DNA from 3 places in the Mesorhizobium sp. M0862 genome. Region 3 is predicted to be linked to each of the others. Evidence: riboswitches for the same ligand, from Rfam matches in the RefSeq annotation. Region 3 holds a riboswitch; each other region holds the start of a gene.
The links. Region 3 has a riboswitch for cobalamin ahead of NKI15_RS04660 (CbtB domain-containing protein). Riboswitches for the same ligand answer to the same signal wherever they lie in the genome.
Positions count from the first base shown of each region.

Region 1: it holds a riboswitch for cobalamin, as region 3 does, so the genes downstream of both, metE (5-methyltetrahydropteroyltriglutamate--homocysteine S-methyltransferase) here and NKI15_RS04660 (CbtB domain-containing protein) in region 3, are expected to answer to the same signal.
Region 2: it holds a riboswitch for cobalamin, as region 3 does, so the genes downstream of both, NKI15_RS21690 (aromatic ring-hydroxylating oxygenase subunit alpha) here and NKI15_RS04660 (CbtB domain-containing protein) in region 3, are expected to answer to the same signal.

Region 1 covers NZ_JAMYOJ010000030.1:36,207-39,473, forward strand. The annotation lists gene metE (5-methyltetrahydropteroyltriglutamate--homocysteine S-methyltransferase) at 1-1,724, opposite strand, end outside; cobalamin riboswitch at 1,819-1,966, opposite strand; gene NKI15_RS29060 (hypothetical protein) at 2,058-2,327, opposite strand; gene NKI15_RS29065 (adenosine kinase) at 2,373-3,267, opposite strand, start outside.
Region 2 covers NZ_JAMYOJ010000015.1:29,092-32,358, reverse strand. The annotation lists gene NKI15_RS21690 (aromatic ring-hydroxylating oxygenase subunit alpha) at 1-1,154, opposite strand, end outside; cobalamin riboswitch at 1,272-1,473, opposite strand; gene NKI15_RS21685 (DUF680 domain-containing protein) at 1,973-2,179, shown strand; gene NKI15_RS21680 (DUF680 domain-containing protein) at 2,246-2,449, shown strand; gene NKI15_RS21675 (DUF680 domain-containing protein) at 2,521-2,754, shown strand; gene NKI15_RS21670 (ABC transporter ATP-binding protein) at 2,828-3,267, opposite strand, start outside.
Region 3 covers NZ_JAMYOJ010000002.1:423,115-426,381, reverse strand. The annotation lists gene NKI15_RS04670 (aromatic ring-hydroxylating oxygenase subunit alpha) at 1-121, opposite strand, end outside; gene NKI15_RS04665 (gamma-glutamylcyclotransferase) at 257-949, shown strand; cobalamin riboswitch at 1,017-1,213, shown strand; gene NKI15_RS04660 (CbtB domain-containing protein) at 1,250-1,429, shown strand; gene NKI15_RS04655 (CbtA family protein) at 1,445-2,248, shown strand; gene cobU (bifunctional adenosylcobinamide kinase/adenosylcobinamide-phosphate guanylyltransferase) at 2,241-2,753, shown strand; gene cobO (cob(I)yrinic acid a,c-diamide adenosyltransferase) at 2,755-3,267, shown strand, end outside.

The DNA.
Region 1 (3,267 bases), on a different contig from region 3:
ACGGGCTTTTCCGTAAGCGACTGGGCGAATTGCCACCAGCGCACTGTCATCGGATTGCGCCTCGATACGTCGCCGAAAATGATGGGGGGACGCACGTAGCGCGACCCATAGCTTTGTACCCAGGCATGCTCGGTGAGCGCGAAGCCGGACAACTGCTCGCCGAAATGCTGTACCATGTCGTTTCGCTCGAACTCACCATGCACCAGCACGTCCAGCCCGATCTCTTCCTGCCAGCGAATTGCAGCCTCGATCTCCTTCTTCAGGAACGTCTCATAGTCGACATAGCTCAGCTGGCCCTTCGCATGAGCGGCCCGCGCCTTGCGTACCTGCGGCGTCTGCGGGAAGGACCCGATGGTCGTCGTCGGGAACGGCGGCAGCCCGAGTGAGCCGGCCTGGACTCTGGAGCGCTCGCCAAAAGCGCTCTCTCGTCGCTTCGCGCTGTCCTGAATGCTAGCGATCCGCCCCTGAACAAGCGGGTCATGGATCCTCGTGGATGTCACGCGCGTGGCGGCAGCCTCGGCAGACGCTTTCAACGCGCCTGCCACCGCATCCCTGCCTTGGGACAGGGCCCGGGCCAGCAAGACCAGCTCGTCGGTCTTCTGGGCCGCGAAGGCGAGCCACGACCTGATGTCCGCGTCGAGTTCCGTCTCCATGCGCAGATCAATCGGCACATGCAGCATCGAGCAAGAAGGCGCGATCTCGACGCGGTCCAAGGGCCAGCCGGCGACGATCGGTTTGATGCGGTCGAGAATGGCGGGCAGGTTCGCACGCCAGACGTTGCGGCCATCGATCAAGCCAAGCGAGAGCACCAGATCCTTCGGAGCGAGCCGAGCCACCGTTTCCAGCTGCTCGGGAGCGCGCACGAGATCAATATGCAGGCCGGCCAGGGGCAGAGAAATCGCGGTTTCGAGATTGTCTCCCAGCGACCCGAAATACGTAGCCAGCATGATCTTCAGCTCGGGCGCGGCTTTCGACAGCTGGCCATAGGCGAATTCGAACGCAGCTCGTTCGTTCGGGTTCAGATCGAGGACAAGCGCTGGCTCATCGATCTGCACCCAGTCGGCTCCCGACAGCTTCAGCCTCTCCAGAAGCTGCTCGTAAACCGGCAGCAGCCGCGGTAGGAGAGCGATGGGACCGAACCCCTCGGCAGGCGATTTCGCCAGCTTGAGGAAGGTGATGGGTCCAAGGATGACTGGGCGTGTGTGAATGCCGAGAGCTTTAGCCTCGAGGAAGTAATCGACCGGCTTCGATGACGAGAGGGCGAACGTCTGATCATCATCGAGTTCCGGCACAATGTAGTGGTAGTTGGTGTCAAACCACTTGGTCATTTCCATCGCGGTTACACCAAGTCCATGAGCCTCCTCCTGGTAACCAGCGTGTCCACAATCCTCCGTCTGACCCTGGTTGCCGCGCGCCATTGCGAAGTAGATGTCAAGTGGGACCTCGCCGCTATTCCAGCCGTAACGGGATGGAACGGCCCCGACCATGGCTGCGGTGTCGAGCACATGGTCGTAAAGCGAGAAGTCGTTCGACGGGATTTTCGACACGCCGCGATCGCGCTGCTCTTCCCAGCTAGCGGCACGGAGCGCCTTCGACGTCGCAAGAAGGTCGCCAGCGGACGATGTTCCGGACCAGTAGCTTTCAAGCGCGAATTTCAGTTCTCGCCGACGACCGAAGCGCGGCACGCCGAGCGTTGCTACAGGAATTTGCTGAGAGACAGTCATGTCATACCCCGATGATTGGGGCGTCGGTGACAAGGAAGGCGCTAGCAGGCCGGCATCAACGCCGGGTTGCAGCGGCCACCGAGACACCCCGCCCGTGGACGTAATTCGCGTGGCAGGCCTCCTGGCTCGCGGGGTTGGCTCGCCGCTAACAGTTGCGGGGGCAGCGCCGGCATCGCACCGGCTTCCCTCTTAGCTCCGCTGCGGCAGCACCGTACGCGAGAACCACAACACGCAGACAATCACAGCAACCCGCTCTTTGTCAATGACGCATAATGAAATGTTTATGTCGTTATATGGTCGCGTTTTACGCCTTTGTCTAACATTGTGAAATATTCAGTCTGCTGCCCGCATTCGGCATCGTGGGACGTGATCGCAAGTCAAGTCCGACGGACGCCGCGAGTTCTCCGTTACGTCAGGAACCTTACTGGCCTTCCCCAAGCTGAGCTTCTGGAAAATGCTGGTGACGATCTGGATGACGGTGAATGCCGTCATGGCAAGCACGCCTTGCACCGCTCCTCCAGCGAGCTTCACGGCAGCAGCATGGGTCAGTTCTCCGAAGCGAATGGCTGTCGCTATCAGCGAGCTTTGATACAGTTCCGCCACTGCGGTCATCGCGTCAGTAGGGCGGCTGGTTAGTTGCCCGCGCATCTACAGCAACCCAGCCCCTTCCGCCTCGCGGCGCAAATTCTGCCTTGGCCTTGGGCCGATCTGCTGGATCACCAGGCCGGCCGCCAGCGAGCCGAGATCGCCGCAATCCTTCAGGCTGCGTTCGGTCGTGTAGCCGTAGAGGAAGCCGGCGGCATAGAGGTCGCCGGCGCCGGTGGTGTCGACCAGTTCGCGGATCGTTGTCGCCTGGATGGTGACGGTCTCGTCACCGCGCACGATCACCGAGCCTTTTTCGGAGCGGGTGACGGCGGCAATCTTGCAGTCCTTGCGGATAGCCTCCAGCGCCTCGTCGAAGGATTTGGTCTGGTAGAGCGACTTGATCTCGTGGCTGTTGGCAAAGACGATGTCCACAGTGCCCGAGCGCATCAGCTCGAGGAACTCGTCCCGGTAACGGTCGACGCAGAACGAATCCGACAACGTCATCGACACTTCGCGTCCGGCCTCGTGTGCGAGCTTCGCCGTCTGCCGGATCGCCTCCTTGGCGCGCGGCGGGTCCCAGAGATAGCCCTCGAAATAAGTAACCTTGGCGCCCGAGGCCTTCTCGGCCTCGACGTCCTCCGGCCCGAGTTCGATGCAGGCGCCGAGATAGGTGTTCATCGAACGCTCGCCGTCGGGAGTGACGAAGATCATCGAGCGCGCCGTCGGCGGCTGTCCCTCAAGCGGCCTAGTGTCGAAGGCAACGCCCTGGGCATGGATGTCATGGGCATAGATTTCGCCGAGCGGATCGTTCGACACCTTGCCGAAGAAGGCAGCACGGCCGCCGAAGCTGGCGACGCCCGCCGCCGTGTTGCCGGCGCTGCCGCCCGAGGCCTCGATCGCCGGCCCCATGCGGCTGTAGAGCAGCTCGGCGCGCTTGGTGTCGATGAGGTTCATCGCA
Region 2 (3,267 bases), on a different contig from region 3:
TCGTGCAGCTCCGAATAGGGGCCGGGCTCATAGGCCGGAGACAGGATGCCAAAGGCGTTTTCCTCGACGATGCGGCGGTCCTGGTCGTTGGTCTCCGTCCAGACATGGGTGAGCTCCTCAAGGTTGTAGTCGACCCCCTCGACCGCATCCTTGTGCACCAGCCACTTGGTCGTCACCGCGGTTTCGGTGGCGCTGATCGGCAGCACCCGGAAGGTGACCGCATGGTCGATCAGTATGTGGTTCCAGGTCGTCGGATAGTGGTAATGCATCAAGGTGCCGATGCGGTCGGCGGCAACAGTGTCGGACAGGTTCTTCGTCACCGCGCGCTTTCCGGACATCGTGTAGCTGACGGCATCGCGCAGCAGCGGCGCGCGGGTGGCGCGGTATTGCCCGGCCGGATCGATGCGGAACTTGCTCGGCAGGCCCGCCGCCTCGCATTTCGCCCAGTGCGCCAGCATCTCCGGATCGCTGTCGGCGCCCTGCACGCCGGTCACCGTCGGCGCTTCGGGGAATGTCTTGCACAGCTCCGGATGATTGCCGGCGCAGTGATAGCATTCGCGGTTGTTTTCCCAGACCAGCTTCCAGTTGCCCTTCTCGATGATGGTGCTCTCGAAGGCGACCTTGGCTTCATTCAGCCGGTGCGGCTTGAGGTAGGGCTCTATCATGGCGCGCATCGGCGCAAAGTCGGCAGGTTCTTTCGCCAGGCAGATGAAGATGTAGCCGCCGACGCTCTCGCAGGCGACGGGCTTCAGGCCGAACTGGCTCTTGTCGAAACCGTCGGCCATCTGGCGGGCAAACAGCAGCCGGCCGTCAAGCTCGTAGGTCCACTGGTGATAGGGGCAGACAAGCTTTGCCGCCATGCCCTTCTCAGTGTTGCAGACACGGCTGCCGCGATGGCGGCAGGAATTGTGAAAGGCGTTGATGTTGCCCTTCTGGTCGCGGACCAGCACCACCGGATAATCGCCGATCTGCACGGTGATATAGCTGCCGGGCTTCGGCAGTTCGCAATCATGGCCGATGAACAGCCAGTCGCGATACCAGATGTGCTCCATGTCGAGCTTGAAATAGTCCGGGTCGGTGTAGAAGGGCTGTTCCAGCGAAAAGCCTTGCTTGCGGCCGTTCAGGAGCCTCAGCATGTCGTTGCGCGTATCCATAGTTCTGTCCTCGTGGTTTAAGGACTGAACTTGGTGGTGATGGAGGAAGGATCGGACTCAGGCCGGCGCGGCGCCGGACATGCACTATCCACCTCTTGACCGCCCACCGCGATCAGTCGAGTCTATGCATCTCGGGCTGGTTTCCGGGCTCTGGAGTTGTCCTTGCGGACCATCGCGACACCTTCCCAGGCTCTTGCCCAGTGGTCTCCCGTTGCGACTTCAACTCCACCACCGTTGCGGGGGCAGCGCCGGATTCTGACCGGCTTCCCAATTCTCCGCTGCGTCGTCACGAAGCGGCACCTGAGATGCGATCATCTAATCACGGCAGCGATCGCGACGTCGGCATGAAAGCGACATCATATCCATGCGGCGCGACACGCGCGGCATACGCCCCGCCGACCACCGAAGGGCTGAGATCCTGTCTTGCGGCGCTATCATCGCCGTTTCGAATCGCTGCGGATCCAGTTCCGATCGGGGGCAAAAAGGGCTCAACGGTATCGAAAAGTTACTATTAGCAATCTCTAATCGAACCGAACGGTTCGTTTCTGTTGACAATGCGTGCAGGACGGTGTGAACGACGGCCCGGAAACCGACACCGGAGCGAACCACTCGGTTCGACATAAGCAACTGAAAACAATACGATAAATGACCATAGAAGAACTTCCTGGCACAATTTCAAGGTGCAGGACCGTGGTCCACACGGAACAACTTCGTGATTGGAAACCAGCCTATGGCTTTCCCACATCGGGGCTGTCCGAACGACGCGAATTCCTCCCAAGACACGCCGCTAGACGGACAGACAAACTGGAGTCCTAAAAATGAAAAAGATCATCCTCACTGCCGCAGCCGTTTTGGCGATCACCGGCAGCGCCTTCGCCGGTAGCGACAATTACGGTTCCAATGGTGCGAACCAGCCAGCCGTCTCGGTCGACAGCTCGTATACGGCTTCCATTCAGAAGCCGGCGCACGCTGACAAGCAGCCTGTCGTTCAGGGCGCCGACCGCGACCTCTACGGCAATCGCTGATCCCGACCAAAGAAGGGCGGCTAACCCGTCGCTCTCGGGATCCCAAAAAATTCAGGAGTATTTGAAATGAAAAAGATCATCCTTGCTGCCGCCGCCGTTTTGGCCATCTCCGGCAGCGCTTTCGCCGGTAGCGACAACTACGGTTCGAACGGCGCCAACCAGCCTGCGATTACGTCGACCGATAGTGGCCATACGGCTTCGGTTGAGAAGTCGGCTCCAGCCGAGCAGGCGCCTGCCCACGGTGCCGACCGTAACCTTTTCGGCCGCTAAAAGCCGGTTTCCAGCACGTGGCGGGCTTATCCGCTGCAGCTGGCGGCATCAGAAAAATTCAGGAGACTAAAATGAAGAAGATCGTTCTTGCCACCGCAGCCGTTCTGGCTGTTTCGAGCGCTGCCTTTGCCGGCAGCGACAATTATGGCTCCAATGGCGCCAACCAGCCGGCCGCTGCCGTCGACACCACCCGCACTTCGTCGACCGGCACCAACTCGGCGGTCTACAAGCTGCTGAACTCGTCGAACGACCAACAGAAGTTCGTTCCTCAGAGCAGCGACAGGGATCGGTTCGGCAACAACTAACAGCCGAAGCTTAAAAAAAGAGCGGCGGGCCTGGCCCGCCGCTCTTTTTTCATGCCTGTACGACGCAGCTATCTCAAGCCGCCTTCACTTCCACCGGCTTGAGCGAGAAGGAGTGCCCATCGGCGTCGAAGATGTGCAGGTCCCCGGCATCCGCGGTCAGTCGCAGCTTTGCCCCGCGCTTGACCTCGACATTGCCGGGCAGCTTGGTCACCAACGGCAGGTCGGCGCGGCCGATATCGACATAGACAAGCTGCACCTCGCCGAGTTGCTCGACATAGTCCACCACGCCCTCGAAAAGATATTCCGCGCCGGTGGCGGCCGACAGATCCTCCGGCCGCACGCCGAAGCTGACTGCCGCACCCTTTGCTGACGCCGGCGTTGCGATCGGCACCGTTGCCTTGCGGCCGCCGACATGGCTGACGATTGTCGGGTTGCCCGTCCTGTCGATTGTCGCCGGCAGGATGTTCATGGCCGGCGAGCCGATGAACTGGGCAACGAACAGATTGCCGGGCT
Region 3 (3,267 bases):
GCCAGATGGCGTCGAGATCGCGCTGGTAAGCCTCGCTATCCCAATAGGCCGATGACGGTAGCGTCGGTTCGGCCCGGCTCAGGCCGTTATAGGGGTCGCGCTCGCTCGGGCTGGGATGCATGGCTGGCTTCCTATGAAGCGTCAGCCGACACCCCGGCAAATCGTTTGTCAATCAGAGTGCCGCATTGCCGGTTGCAGGCGCGGCGCATAATCATGTCGTGGACACGGGACATTCGGAAATTGGGGGCATTCGGAAGTGGCCGCACGACAGATGTCGCTTACGCCGGAGCTGGTCGCGCGCTGCTGGCGCGAGATCAGAGACCCCGGGCCGGATCCGGACGCGATGCATCTCGATGACGCCGACTATGACGCGCTGCTGGATGAATTGCAGGTCGAACTCCCGGACAGCGAACCGCTATGGCTGTTCGGCTATGGATCGCTGATCTGGAAACCGGAAATAGATTATGTCGAGGACCGCGTTGCGCTGGCGCGCGGCTGGCATCGGTCCTTTTGCATGAACATCACGCGCTGGCGCGGCACCAAGGACAGCCCCGGCCTGATGATGGCGCTGGACCGTGGCGGACAATGCAAGGGCGTCGCCTTTCGGCTGACCGGCAATAACCGGCGCGAGCAGTTGGGCCGGCTTTTCCGGCGCGAAGTCACGCTGAAGCCGACAAGCTACCGGCCGCGCATGCTCAAGCTTGCAAGCGAGGCCGGACCGCTCAGGGCATTGGCCTTCGTCATCAACCGCAACGGCCTGACCTATTCAGGACCGCTCGACGAGGGCAAGGTCGTCGAAAGGCTGGCAACGTCCTGCGGGCACTGGGGGTCGGGCGCCGACTATCTCTACAACACGGTGAAAAACCTTGAAGAGCGCGGCATTCACGATCGCCATCTGTGGCGGCTGCAGCGGCTGGTTGCCGAGCGGATCACCGCGTTGAACCCGTAACGCCGCATGGCGCATTCGCGCTGTTGGCCGGCGGAATTTGGTTTGCCGGATGCGGCCGTTTCAGCCTATAGTCATGCATGTCGTCGGTTCCGTTAGGGACCAAGAGGGAATGCGGTGAGGGCTGACTTGTTGGCCCAATGCCGTGGCTGCCCCCGCAACTGTGTGCGGTAGTCCTCTCCAAGCCACTGAGGATTTTTTCTTCGGGAAGGTGGGGAAGGGCGCTGATCCGCGAGCCAGGAGACCTGCCGGCGACAGGGAACTGACTTCGATGCCCTCGGGTGGAGGGCGAAAGGACAAGATATGAATACCGCTTCCGTCTCCCTCGGCGCTTCCGTCTCCTCGCAGTCGCGCTTCATGCAGCTCGTGCTTAGCGCGTTTCTGGGGATTTTCGTCGTCGGCGTTGTCGGTTTCTCGCACATCGATGCGGTCCACAATGCGGCGCACGACTATCGCCATTCGATGGCGTTTCCCTGCCACTGACGAGGATCTGACATCATGAACCTGTTTCGCAACGTCGTGTTCATCGCGGCGATCGCAGGGCTCGTGGCCGGTGTCGCTCTCGCCTGCATGCAGGCCTACGCCACCGTGCCGCTGATCCTCAAGGCGGAGGTCTACGAAAAGGCTGGTGGCGGCCATGAGCATGAGCATGCCGCGGCGCCCGCCGCCAACGCTGCGGACACCAATGCCATGAGCACCGCCGCGCCGGCGGAAAATGCCGTGAGCAGCGCAGCCCCGGCTGAAGCAGCCGCGCCGGCGGAGGACGAAGGCTGGGCGCCGGCCGACGGCTTCGAGCGTTTCGCCTTCAGTGTCGTCGCCAATATCGTCACCGGCATCGGCTTCGCGCTGGTCCTGGTGGCGGTTTCCGAGTTCGCCGGCGGCATCGGCAGCTGGCGCCAGGGCGTGTTCTGGGGTCTGGCGGGCTTTGCCGTGTTCACGCTGGCGCCGGGACTCGGCCTGCCGCCGGAACTGCCGGCAATGCCGGCGGCCGATCTCATACAGCGCCAGATCTGGTGGTGGGCAACGGTGATGGCAACCGCGATCGGCCTTGCCCTTATCACCTTCCGCACGTCGGCGCCCCTGACCGTGCTCGCCGTCGTCCTGATCGTCGCCCCGCATATTGTCGGCGCGCCGCAGCCTGACAGTTTCGTAACGCCGATCCCGGAGGGCCTGCATCATCAGTTCGTGGTGGCGGTGACGCTGACCAATCTGGTGTTCTGGCTGGTGCTCGGCGCAGTTGTCGGCATAGTGCACTCGCGCTTCACCGGCACCGCGACCAGCCTGCGCGACAGCTTTGCCTGATCGCAGTTTGACCTTCATCATCGGCGGTGCGCGCTCCGGCAAGAGCGCGCATGCCGAAACTTTGGCGACGGCGTTGCCGCCGCCATGGGCCTATATCGCCACAGCGCAAGCCTATGACGGCGAAATGCGCGAGCGCATCGCGCAACACCGCTCGCGCCGCGGCGAGGGATGGGCGACCATCGATGCTCCGCTTGATCTTGCAGGTGCGCTCGAGGCATTGCCGGACAACCAGCCGGTGCTTGTCGACTGCCTGACGCTTTGGCTGACCAATCATATGCTGGCCGATCATGATCTAGAGGGGGAGTGCCGACGGCTGGCCGATGTGCTTTCGTGGCCGCGCGGGCCGTGGTTCGTGGTCTCCAACGAAGTCGGACAAGGCATCGTGCCCGACAATGCGCTGGCACGCCGGTTCCGCGATGCCGCCGGCAGGCTCAACCAGCAGATCGCGGTGGTAGCTGATATGGTGCTTCTGATGGTGGCGGGGCTGCCGCTCAAGGTGAAATGAGATGACCGATATCGACGCAAAAGACGAAGAGCGCCATCGCGCCAAGATGGCCAAGCGCAAGGCGGTGCAGGACGCCGAGGTCGCGGAAAAGACGGTCGAGAAGGGGCTGCTGATCGTCAACACCGGACCCGGCAAGGGCAAGACCACGGCTGCCTTCGGGCTGGCGCTACGCATGCTCGGCTATGGCAAGCGCGTCGGAATCGTCCAGTTCATCAAGGGCAAATGGCACACCGGCGAGAAGGATGCCTTCGCGGCGTTTGGCGGCCGCGTCGTCTGGCACACGATGGGCGAGGGTTTCACCTGGGAGACGCAGGATCTGAAGCGCGACATTAAGGCGGCCGAAGCCGCCTGGGCCAAGGCGCTGGAGCTGATCGCCGATCCCTCGATCAGCCTCGTCGTGCTGGACGAACTGAACATCGCGCTGCGCTACGACTATCTCGATCTCGACCGAGTGGTGGCGGCGCTGAAAGCGCGGCGCGAAGGTCTGCATGTCGTCGTCACCGGCCGCAACGCC